2 linked regions of the Gluconacetobacter diazotrophicus PA1 5 genome follow. Each later gene encodes a partner of the first gene's protein in a complex. Links are inferred from orthologs where the notes say so. Each region holds a gene or a part of one and is shown on either strand. Other genes may lie near its edges.

Evidence for each region.
Region 2: the proteins of dinB (region 1) and dnaN are in contact, whole or in part, in a solved structure (PDB 1OK7), measured with the Escherichia coli proteins. The link is inferred for Gluconacetobacter diazotrophicus PA1 5 from one-to-one orthologs.

The regions. Positions count from the first base shown.
Region 1 is NC_010125.1:849,887-853,749, reverse strand. The notes cover bases 1,090-3,863. They hold dinB (DNA polymerase IV), read right to left. Parts: upstream 3,154-3,863; coding sequence 2,026-3,153; downstream 1,090-2,025. Other genes in these bases: GDI_RS03955 (alpha/beta hydrolase), read right to left, coding at 3,441-3,863; GDI_RS03965 (putative bifunctional diguanylate cyclase/phosphodiesterase), read right to left, coding at 1,090-1,893. Outside these bases: more of GDI_RS03965, read right to left, coding at 1-1,089. UniProt on the Escherichia coli protein: Poorly processive, error-prone DNA polymerase involved in translesion repair and untargeted mutagenesis. Copies undamaged DNA at stalled replication forks, which arise in vivo from mismatched or misaligned primer ends.
Region 2 is NC_010125.1:1,798,982-1,803,487, reverse strand. Bases 1,651-4,506 are described here. They hold dnaN (DNA polymerase III subunit beta), read right to left. Parts: upstream 3,713-4,506; coding sequence 2,588-3,712; downstream 1,651-2,587. Other genes in these bases: dnaA (chromosomal replication initiator protein DnaA), read right to left, coding at 3,887-4,506; recF (DNA replication/repair protein RecF), read right to left, coding at 1,651-2,549. Outside these bases: gyrB (DNA topoisomerase (ATP-hydrolyzing) subunit B), read right to left, coding at 1-1,341; more of recF, read right to left, coding at 1,428-1,650. UniProt on the Escherichia coli protein: Confers DNA tethering and processivity to DNA polymerases and other proteins. Acts as a clamp, forming a ring around DNA (a reaction catalyzed by the clamp-loading complex) which diffuses in an ATP-independent manner freely and bidirectionally along dsDNA.

The DNA.
Region 1 (3,863 bases):
GCCCGGTGACGAACCGAGGTCCTGGATGAAGACGCGATCGATCTTGAGGCGGTGGATCGGAAGCCTGGTCAGATAGACCAGCGAGGCATAGCCGGTTCCAAAATCGTCTATCGCGACCGACACGCCCATCTGCTGCAGGGCGGCAAGCTGCCGCCCGGCGGATTCGGGGTTTTCGATCACCGCGGTTTCGGTCAGTTCCAGTTCAAGGAAGGACGGGTCCAGGCCGGCTTCCGTCGTGGCGTCCACCACCAGTCGATGGACGTCATGCTGGCGAAACAGGACGCCCGACAGGTTGACCGCGACACGGATATGAATGCCGTCGCTCTGCCATCGCGCCGCCTGGCGGCAGGCCTCGCGCAGGGACCACACCGTCATGGGCGCGATCAGCCCGGTTTCCTCGGCCAGCGGCAGGAAGCAGCCCGGATGGACCAGGTCGCCCCCCGGCTGCACCCAGCGGATCAGGGCCTCGACCCCGCATAAGGTGCCGGAGGCCAGATCGATCTGGGGTTGATAATGCAGGACGAATTCCTCGTTCTCCACCGCGCGGCGCAATGCCTGCTCCAGTTCGGTCGTGGCCGCGAAGGCCTGTTCCATTTCCTCGTCGAAAAAGGCGTAGCGGCAGCGTCCCTCGTTCTTGGCACGGTACATCGCCAGATCCGCGCGCTTGAGCAGCGTCTCGAACGTCGCGCCGCGGGCAGGGAACAGCGTCACCCCCGCACTGGCGCCGACGCTCGTGACCCGGTCGCCCAGGGTGAAGGGACGGGCGAAGATCCCCACGATCCGCTCCGCCATGTGCGCCGCGTCCGCCGCGTCGATGACGTCATGCACGATGGCGAATTCGTCCCCGCCCAGGCGCGCGATGATTCCGGCCCGGGGCAGCGCCGTCCGCAGCCGGAGCGCGACCTTGCGCAGCAACAGGTCGCCGATCGTATGGCCCTGCGTGTCGTTGATGCCCTTGAACCGGTCGAGGTCCATCAGCACAAACGCGAAAGGGGGGCCGTCCGCCCCGCGCTGCCGCAGCAGCACCTGCATCTCGGTCTCGAGCTTCGAGCGACTGGGCAGACCCGTCAACTGGTCATAATAGGCCAGATGATGCAGTTCCCGCTCGGCCTTCTTCCGGTCGGTGATATCGAGCGACGTGGTCAGGACGTACCGCATACCGCTGGCGTCGTCATAAAACGGGATCTTGGACGTCAGCAGGATACGTTCCATGCCGTACCGGTCGGCAATGCTTTCCTCGTACCGCGCGGTGGGCAGGCCGGTTTCCAGCACCTGCCTGTCGCGGAGCTGCGATGCCGCATCGTTACGCCCCTGCCCTGCCCCCATCACCCGGGCATGGAATCTGTTGACGAAGATGTAATTCCCCTCGGCGTCCGTGGCGCTGACCAGGGCGGGCACCGTGTCGATGACCTGCAGCAGGCGGTCGCGGCTGCCGCGCAGGATTTCGGCCTGCGCGGCCCGGCTGTTTTCCAGTTCCTGCTCCAGTTGCACGGGCGAGCGGGCGCGCTTCTGGTGCCAGCCCAGTTGCAGCAGGTTGCGGGCCCGGATCAGGAATTCCGTGTGATCGACGGGGCTGGACAGGAAATCGGTGGCCCCGGCCGCCAGCGCGCTGATACGACCCTCGCGGTCTTCCTGGGCCGTCACGACCATCACCGGCACATCGCCGCCCCAGCCCAGGGCGCGGATGCGCGCGGTGAAAGCCGCCCCGTCCATCATCGGCATTCTGCAATCGGCAATGACCAGATCGGGGATATTCGTGTCCCCAAACCAGTCCAGCGCCTCGATCGGGGAAGCGAAGGCTTCGACCTGGATGTCCGCGCCGAGCGTCATGGCCATCCGCGCGAGGATCGTCCGGGTGGCGGAACCGTCATCAACGACGACGACAAGTCGCATTCGGGCCTCGGCGGATGGGGTGCAGGACCGGAACGGCCGGCCGGACGCGACTCTGTCAGTGGGCACGACGATGATACGAACGCACCACAAACGCACGATATTCGTTTTGGATGCATTCCGGCCCGATTCCGGTCACGGCCCGGCCTGAACACTCCCGGGATCATCCAGGGCCAGGGCCAGTTGCGGGCTGGCACCGCCGGTGAGGTCGAGATTCGACAGCGTCACCCCCAGCAGGCGGATGCCCCGTTCTGGCGGAAAGAACGGCCGCAGCAGGTCGCATGCGACCTGGCGAAAGACGGCGTGCGCGGCCAGCGGCTGGGGCAGCGAGCGGGCGCGGCCGGTCTGCTGGAAATCGGCATATTTGACCTTCACCGTCACCGTGCGCGCGACCAGCCCCCGCTTGCGGCACTCGCCCCAGACCCGGTCGACCATGCCGTCCAGCGCCGACAGGGCCTCGGCCCAGTCATGGATGTCATGTTCGAAGGTGCGTTCCGTGCCCACGGATTTTCGGCGGCGGTCGGCTTCGACCGGCCGGTCGTCCCGTCCCCGGGCGATGCCGTAATAAAAGGCGGCCGCCTTGCCGAAATGCCGGGCCAGGCTGTCCATGTCGTGGGCGCGCAGGTCCAGGCCGGTGCGGATGCCCATCGCGCGCATGCGCGCGGCCGTTGCCGGGCCGATCCCGTGAAACGCCTCGACCGGCAGGGATTCGACGAAACGCGGGCCCATGCGGGGTGTAATCACATACAGCCCGTCAGGCTTGCGATAGTCCGAGGCCAGCTTGGCCAGGAATTTGTTGTACGACACCCCGGCCGACGCGGTCAGGCCCGTTTCGGCGCGGATCGCCGCCCGGATATCCTGCGCGATCGCGGTGGCGGAGGGACGGTCGATCAATGGATCGGTCACGTCCAGATAGGCTTCATCCAGCGACAGCGGCTGAATCAGCCCTGTATAGCGCGCGAAGATGGCATGGATCTGCGCCGAAACCGCCCGATAGACGTCGAAGCGCGGCGGAACGAAGATCAGGTCGGGACATTTGCGCCGCGCCGTGACCGACGGCATGGCGGAGCGTACGCCATAGCGCCGGGCCTCGTAACTGGCCGCGGCGACGACGCCGCGCTGCCTGCTGCCGCCGACGGCCAGCGGCCGGCCGCGCAGGGCGGGATCATCGCGTTGTTCGACGGAGGCATAGAAGGCATCCATGTCGACATGGATGATGCGGCGTAAGGAAGCGGGGTCGGGATCGGTATCCTGTGGCGACATGCCCTGCTGCCCGCACACGAAAAGGTCCGCCCCGGAGCATGACCCCGGGGCGATACGATCAGGCGCCGGCCTTGCAGCAGGACTTCTTCTTGAAGAAGAAGATCACTGCCGCCACCAGGCCCAGCGCCAGCATCCCCTTCACACACGGGGACTTCACGGAGCATTTTGCGGGACAATTGGCCATAATCTTTATTCCTTGCAACAACATCCGGCATGTGGACAGGCCGGATCGCCCACCATTCTACCCGCCTTGTCCCGGCTGGCTAGCCCGGGCCGGGCATGGCAGGTCAGGTCCGGGCATGGATCGCATCGCACAGCGCGGGATCGACCCCGCGCGCGTAGGGCAGGCCCAGGACGTCATGCAGATCGTCGCGCGTGGCGCGGCACACGGCGGCCGCGTCATGCGAACGCAGGGGGGACGCGATGACATGGCTGCCCGCGTCGGGAAAATCCACCCGCCGCCGCAGGGCCGGGGACGTTCCCAGCCGATCGAACATGTCCAGCATCGCCGGGACCGAGACCGTGGGGTCCTGATGCGCGGGGTCGCGATCGTAATAGCCGAGGAAGACCGGCGCCACGACGCGGCGGAACGTGTCGCCGGTCATCTGGCCCCGTGTCAGTTCCGCCAGCGCGACATACCCGTCGACATGCACGTCGCCGGTCCAGATCGGCCCCTGGGCAGCCCCGCGCGTCACGTCATGGCCGTGATT
Region 2 (4,506 bases), 950 kb from region 1 along the record:
CGCCGAATCCCCCTCGACGATGAACAGTTCCGAGCGCGCCGGGTCGCGTTCCTGGCAATCCGCCAGCTTGCCGGGCAGCGAGGACACGTCCAGCACGCCCTTGCGCCGGGTCAGTTCGCGCGCGCGCCGCGCGGCCTCGCGCGCCGCCGCGGCGTCCATCACCTTCGCGACGATCGCGCGCGCTTCCTTGGGGTGGGTCTCGAACCAATGGGCGATCATGTCGGACGCCGCCGCATGGACCACCGGCTGCACCTCGGACGAGACGAGCTTGTCCTTGGTCTGGGACGAGAATTTCGGGTCGGGCACCTTGACCGACAGCACGGCGGTCATGCCCTCGCGCATGTCCTCGCCCACCAGGGACTGGCTGTCCTTCTTGCTGGCGTTGCTTTCGGCATATTTGCCCACCACGCGCGTCAGCGCCTGGCGGAAGCCCGCCAGGTGCGACCCGCCGTCCCGCTGCGGGATGTTGTTGGTGAAGCACAGCATCGTCTCGTGGAAGCTGTCGTTCCAGGTCAGGGCGAATTCGACCTTGATGCCGTTGTCCTCGTTCTGCAGGCTGCCGGTGATCGGCGGATCGACGATCGACGACTTGCCGCGATCCAGCCATTCGACGAAGGCCGCCAGCCCGCCCTGGAAGTGAAAATTCTCCTCGCGCGTCGGGGTGTGGCGCTCGTCGCGCAGCACGATCTGCAGGCCGGAATTCAGGAACGCCAGTTCCCGCATCCGGCGTTCCAGGATCGCGAATTCGAACTCCACCCTGGTGAAGGTCCCGATGCTGGGCTTGAACGTCACCTGCGTGCCGCGCGGCTCGTCGCTCGGCCCCACCACGGTCAGGGGGGCGTCGCGCTCGCCGTGGCGGAAGCGGATCATATGCTCCTGCCCGTTGCGCCAGATCCGGACTTCCATCCATTCCGACAGGGCGTTGACCACCGCGGCGCCCACGCCGTGCAGGCCGCCCGACACCTTGTAGGAATTCTGGTTGAACTTGCCGCCGGCATGCAGCTTGGTCAGCACGACCTCGGCCGCGCTGACGCCTTCCTCGGCATGCATGTCGGTGGGAATGCCGCGCCCGTTGTCGCGCACCGTGACGCTGCCGTCACCGTTCAGGGTCACGATGCAGCTTGTGGCGAATCCGGCCTGGGCTTCGTCCACCGCGTTGTCGATGATCTCGAACGCCATGTGGTGCAGGCCCGAACCGTCATCGGTATCGCCGATATACATGCCGGGGCGCTTGCGCACCGCATCCAGCCCTTTCAGGACCGAAATGGACGCCGCGTCGTAGTCCGAATCGTCGGGCAGGGTCCCGGTCGCGTCCGAATTGGGCATATCCGCGTCTGGCATATCCGCATCGGTTTTCTGAACGGGATTGGATTGATCGGACATACCGGGCAGATGCTCCAGATTGGGATCGTGGTCGAAAGACGCGATCATACAGGCTTCCCGTCCAGCGCGCCATTGCGGGGGGAGACGAATCCCGCCCGGCCGCGCAGCGGGGCGAACTGATCGGCATCGGTTCCGGTCATCAGGACCGTGGCGTCGAACGCGCCCACGCTGCGAAACAGGGCCGCCCGCCGCGCCTCGTCCAGATGCACCAGCGGTTCGTCGAGCAGGATCATCGGTGCCTCGCCCCGGCTGCGCGTCATCAGCGCCGCGTGGGCCAGCACCACCCCCAGCAGCAGGGCCTTCTGCTGGCCGGTGCTGGCCTGTGCCGCCGGGCGGCCGCTGGCCTGGTCCGACAGCGCCATGTCGGCCCGATGGGCCCCGATCCCTGCACCGCCGCGCGCGCTATCGCACGCCCGGCCGGCCGCAAGCCGTCCGCGCAGCCAATCCTCCACCGCCAGTGCCGGCCGGTCGCGCAATTGCTGGACGATGGGGCACAGGATATCGAGCCGCGCCGGGGGAAAGCCGTCCGGCACCGTATGCGCCGCCTCGCCGTTCAACTGCGTCACCAGCGCCAGCCGCGCGGCCGAGGCCGCGACGGCATGGCGCGCCATCGAATCCTCCAGCGCCGACAGCCAGCCCGGATCGGCGCGTCCCGCCGCCAGCAGGCGATTGCGCTGGCCCATGGCCTGGTCATGCGCCGCCAGTTCGCGCGCGTGGCCGGGTTCCAGCGCCAGGACCAGACGGTCCAGGAAGCGCCGCCGGCCCGGCAGGCCGTCCTGGAACAGGCGGTCCATCTGCGGGGTCAGCCAGACGGCGGACAGGTGATCGGCCAGGGCCGCGCGACTGCGCAGGGTTTCGCCGTCACGGCGGAAGACCCGCCGTTCCGGCCGCGCCGGATCGCTGCCGGTGGCGATGTCGAAGGGGGCGCCGTCGGGCCCGGTGAAGCGCGCCGCGACGCCCCAGATCGTGGTGCCGTGACGGGCCATCTCGGCACTGCGCGCGCCGCGCAGGCCGCGCCCGGGCACCAGCAGCGACAGGGCTTCCAGAAGATTGGTCTTGCCGCTGCCGTTTTCGCCCGTCACCACGGTGACGGGCGCCTCGGGCCGCCAGGCCAGGTGCCGGTAGTTCCTGAAATCCGTCAGCGCCAGCCGGTCGAGACGCGCCATGATGCAGCGGATCGAAGACGCAGCGGGTCGGGTCCTGGTCAGACCCGCATCGGCATCAGGACGTACAACGCCGAAGGGCTGGCCACGTCACGGACGATCGTCGGCGCGGAACTGTCCGAAAACGCGAATTCGACATCCTTGTCGATCTGGTCCGTGATGTCGTTCAGGTAGCGGGCCTGGAAGCCGATTTCCAGCGGCGTGGAATCGTAGGTGACGTAATTGTCGTCCAGTTCTTCCTTCGCGGTGCCCTGGTCGGGGCTGACCGCCGACAGGGTCAGCAGGTTGTGGCCGATCGACAGCTTGACGGGGCGCGACCGCTCCTGGCTGATCGCGGCGACACGCGCGACCGCATCGGAAAAATCACGCTTGCCGACGCGCAGGATCTTGTCGTTTCCGCGCGGGATGACGCGATCATATTCCGGGAACGTCCCGTCGATCAGCTTCGAGGTCAGGGTCACGGTGCCGACCGTGAACTGGATGCGGGTATCGGACAGGCCCACCGCCACGTCCTCGGTCCCCTCGTCCAGCAGCTTGCGCAGTTCCGCGACTGTCTTGCGGGGCACGATGACACCGGGCATCTCCTCGGCGCCCGGCGGGACCTCGGTCTCGACACGGGCCAGGCGGTGCCCGTCGGTGGCCACCGCGCGCAGCATGCTGCCTTCATCACCTGCCGCGACATGCAGGTAGATGCCGTTCAGGTAATAGCGCGTCTCCTCGGTCGAGATGGCGAAGCGCGTCCGGTCGATCAGCCCGCGCAGCACCGCGGCCGGCATCGTGAAATGGTACGGCAGCGTCCCGGCCATCATCGAAGGGAAGTCATCGACATCCAGCACGTTCAGGCTGGTGGCGTAGCGGCCGGCCCGCAATGCCAGCGGCGCGTCGCCGCCGGTATGGTCCAGTTCGATCGCGACCCCGTCGGGCAGCTTGCGCGCGATCTCGTACAGCACGGCGGCCGGGGCGGTCACCGCGCCGTTGCGGCTGGTCTCGGCCCCGATTTCCTCGACCACCGCGATTTCCATGTCGGTGGCGGTCAGCGTCAGCCGTCCATCCGCGACATTGATCAGGACATTGGCCAGGATCGGAATGGTATTCCGCTTCTCGGCGACGCTCTGGATGTGGGCCAGCGCCTTCAGCAATGTCGCGCGGTCAGCCTTCAGCTTCATGGGTAGAGACTCTCCTTGCCCGAGGCCAACCCGCTGCGGCCGGCCTGACGGGGGAATGGGTTCCGGCAACGGATCACCCGGATCGTTGTCCGGCAGTCGCGTATCAGGGTTGATGCCCTGACAGTAGCAGCCCCCGGCAACCGCGGAAAGGCCCCCGAAAGAGGCGGCTTCCCGTCAGCTTTCCAGCATGCGGCGAAGCAGTTCCACGTCCTCGGCGAACGCGGTGTCGCGTTCCATCAGTTCGGTCACGCGGGCGACGGCGTGCATGACGGTCGTATGGTCGCGATTGCCGAACTTGCGCCCGATTTCCGGCAGCGAGCGGCTGGTCAACTGCTTGGCCAGGTACATCGCCACCTGCCGGGGGCGCGCCACGGCGCGGGCACGCCGGGCCGAGGACATGTCCGTCAGGCGGATGTTCCAGTGTTCGGACACCTTGCGCTGGATTTCCTCGATCGTCACCCGCCGGTCATGGGCCTTGAGGATGTCGTGCAGCACATCCTGCGTCGCTTCCAGCGTCACCGGCCGGCCGAACAGGTTGGCATGGGCGATCAGCCGGTTCAGCGCGCCTTCCAGTTCGCGCACGTTCGAGGTGATCTTGTGCGCCAGGAATTCCAGCACCTTGGCCGGCACCGCGACGCCCGAGGCCGCCGCCTTGGATTCCAGGATCGAGATCCGCAGTTCGAACGTCGTGGCATGGATGTCCGCCACCATGCCGCAGCCCAGACGGGTGCGCAGCCGGTCCTCCAGCCCCGACAGGTCGGACGGCGACTTGTCGGCCGACACCACGATCTGCC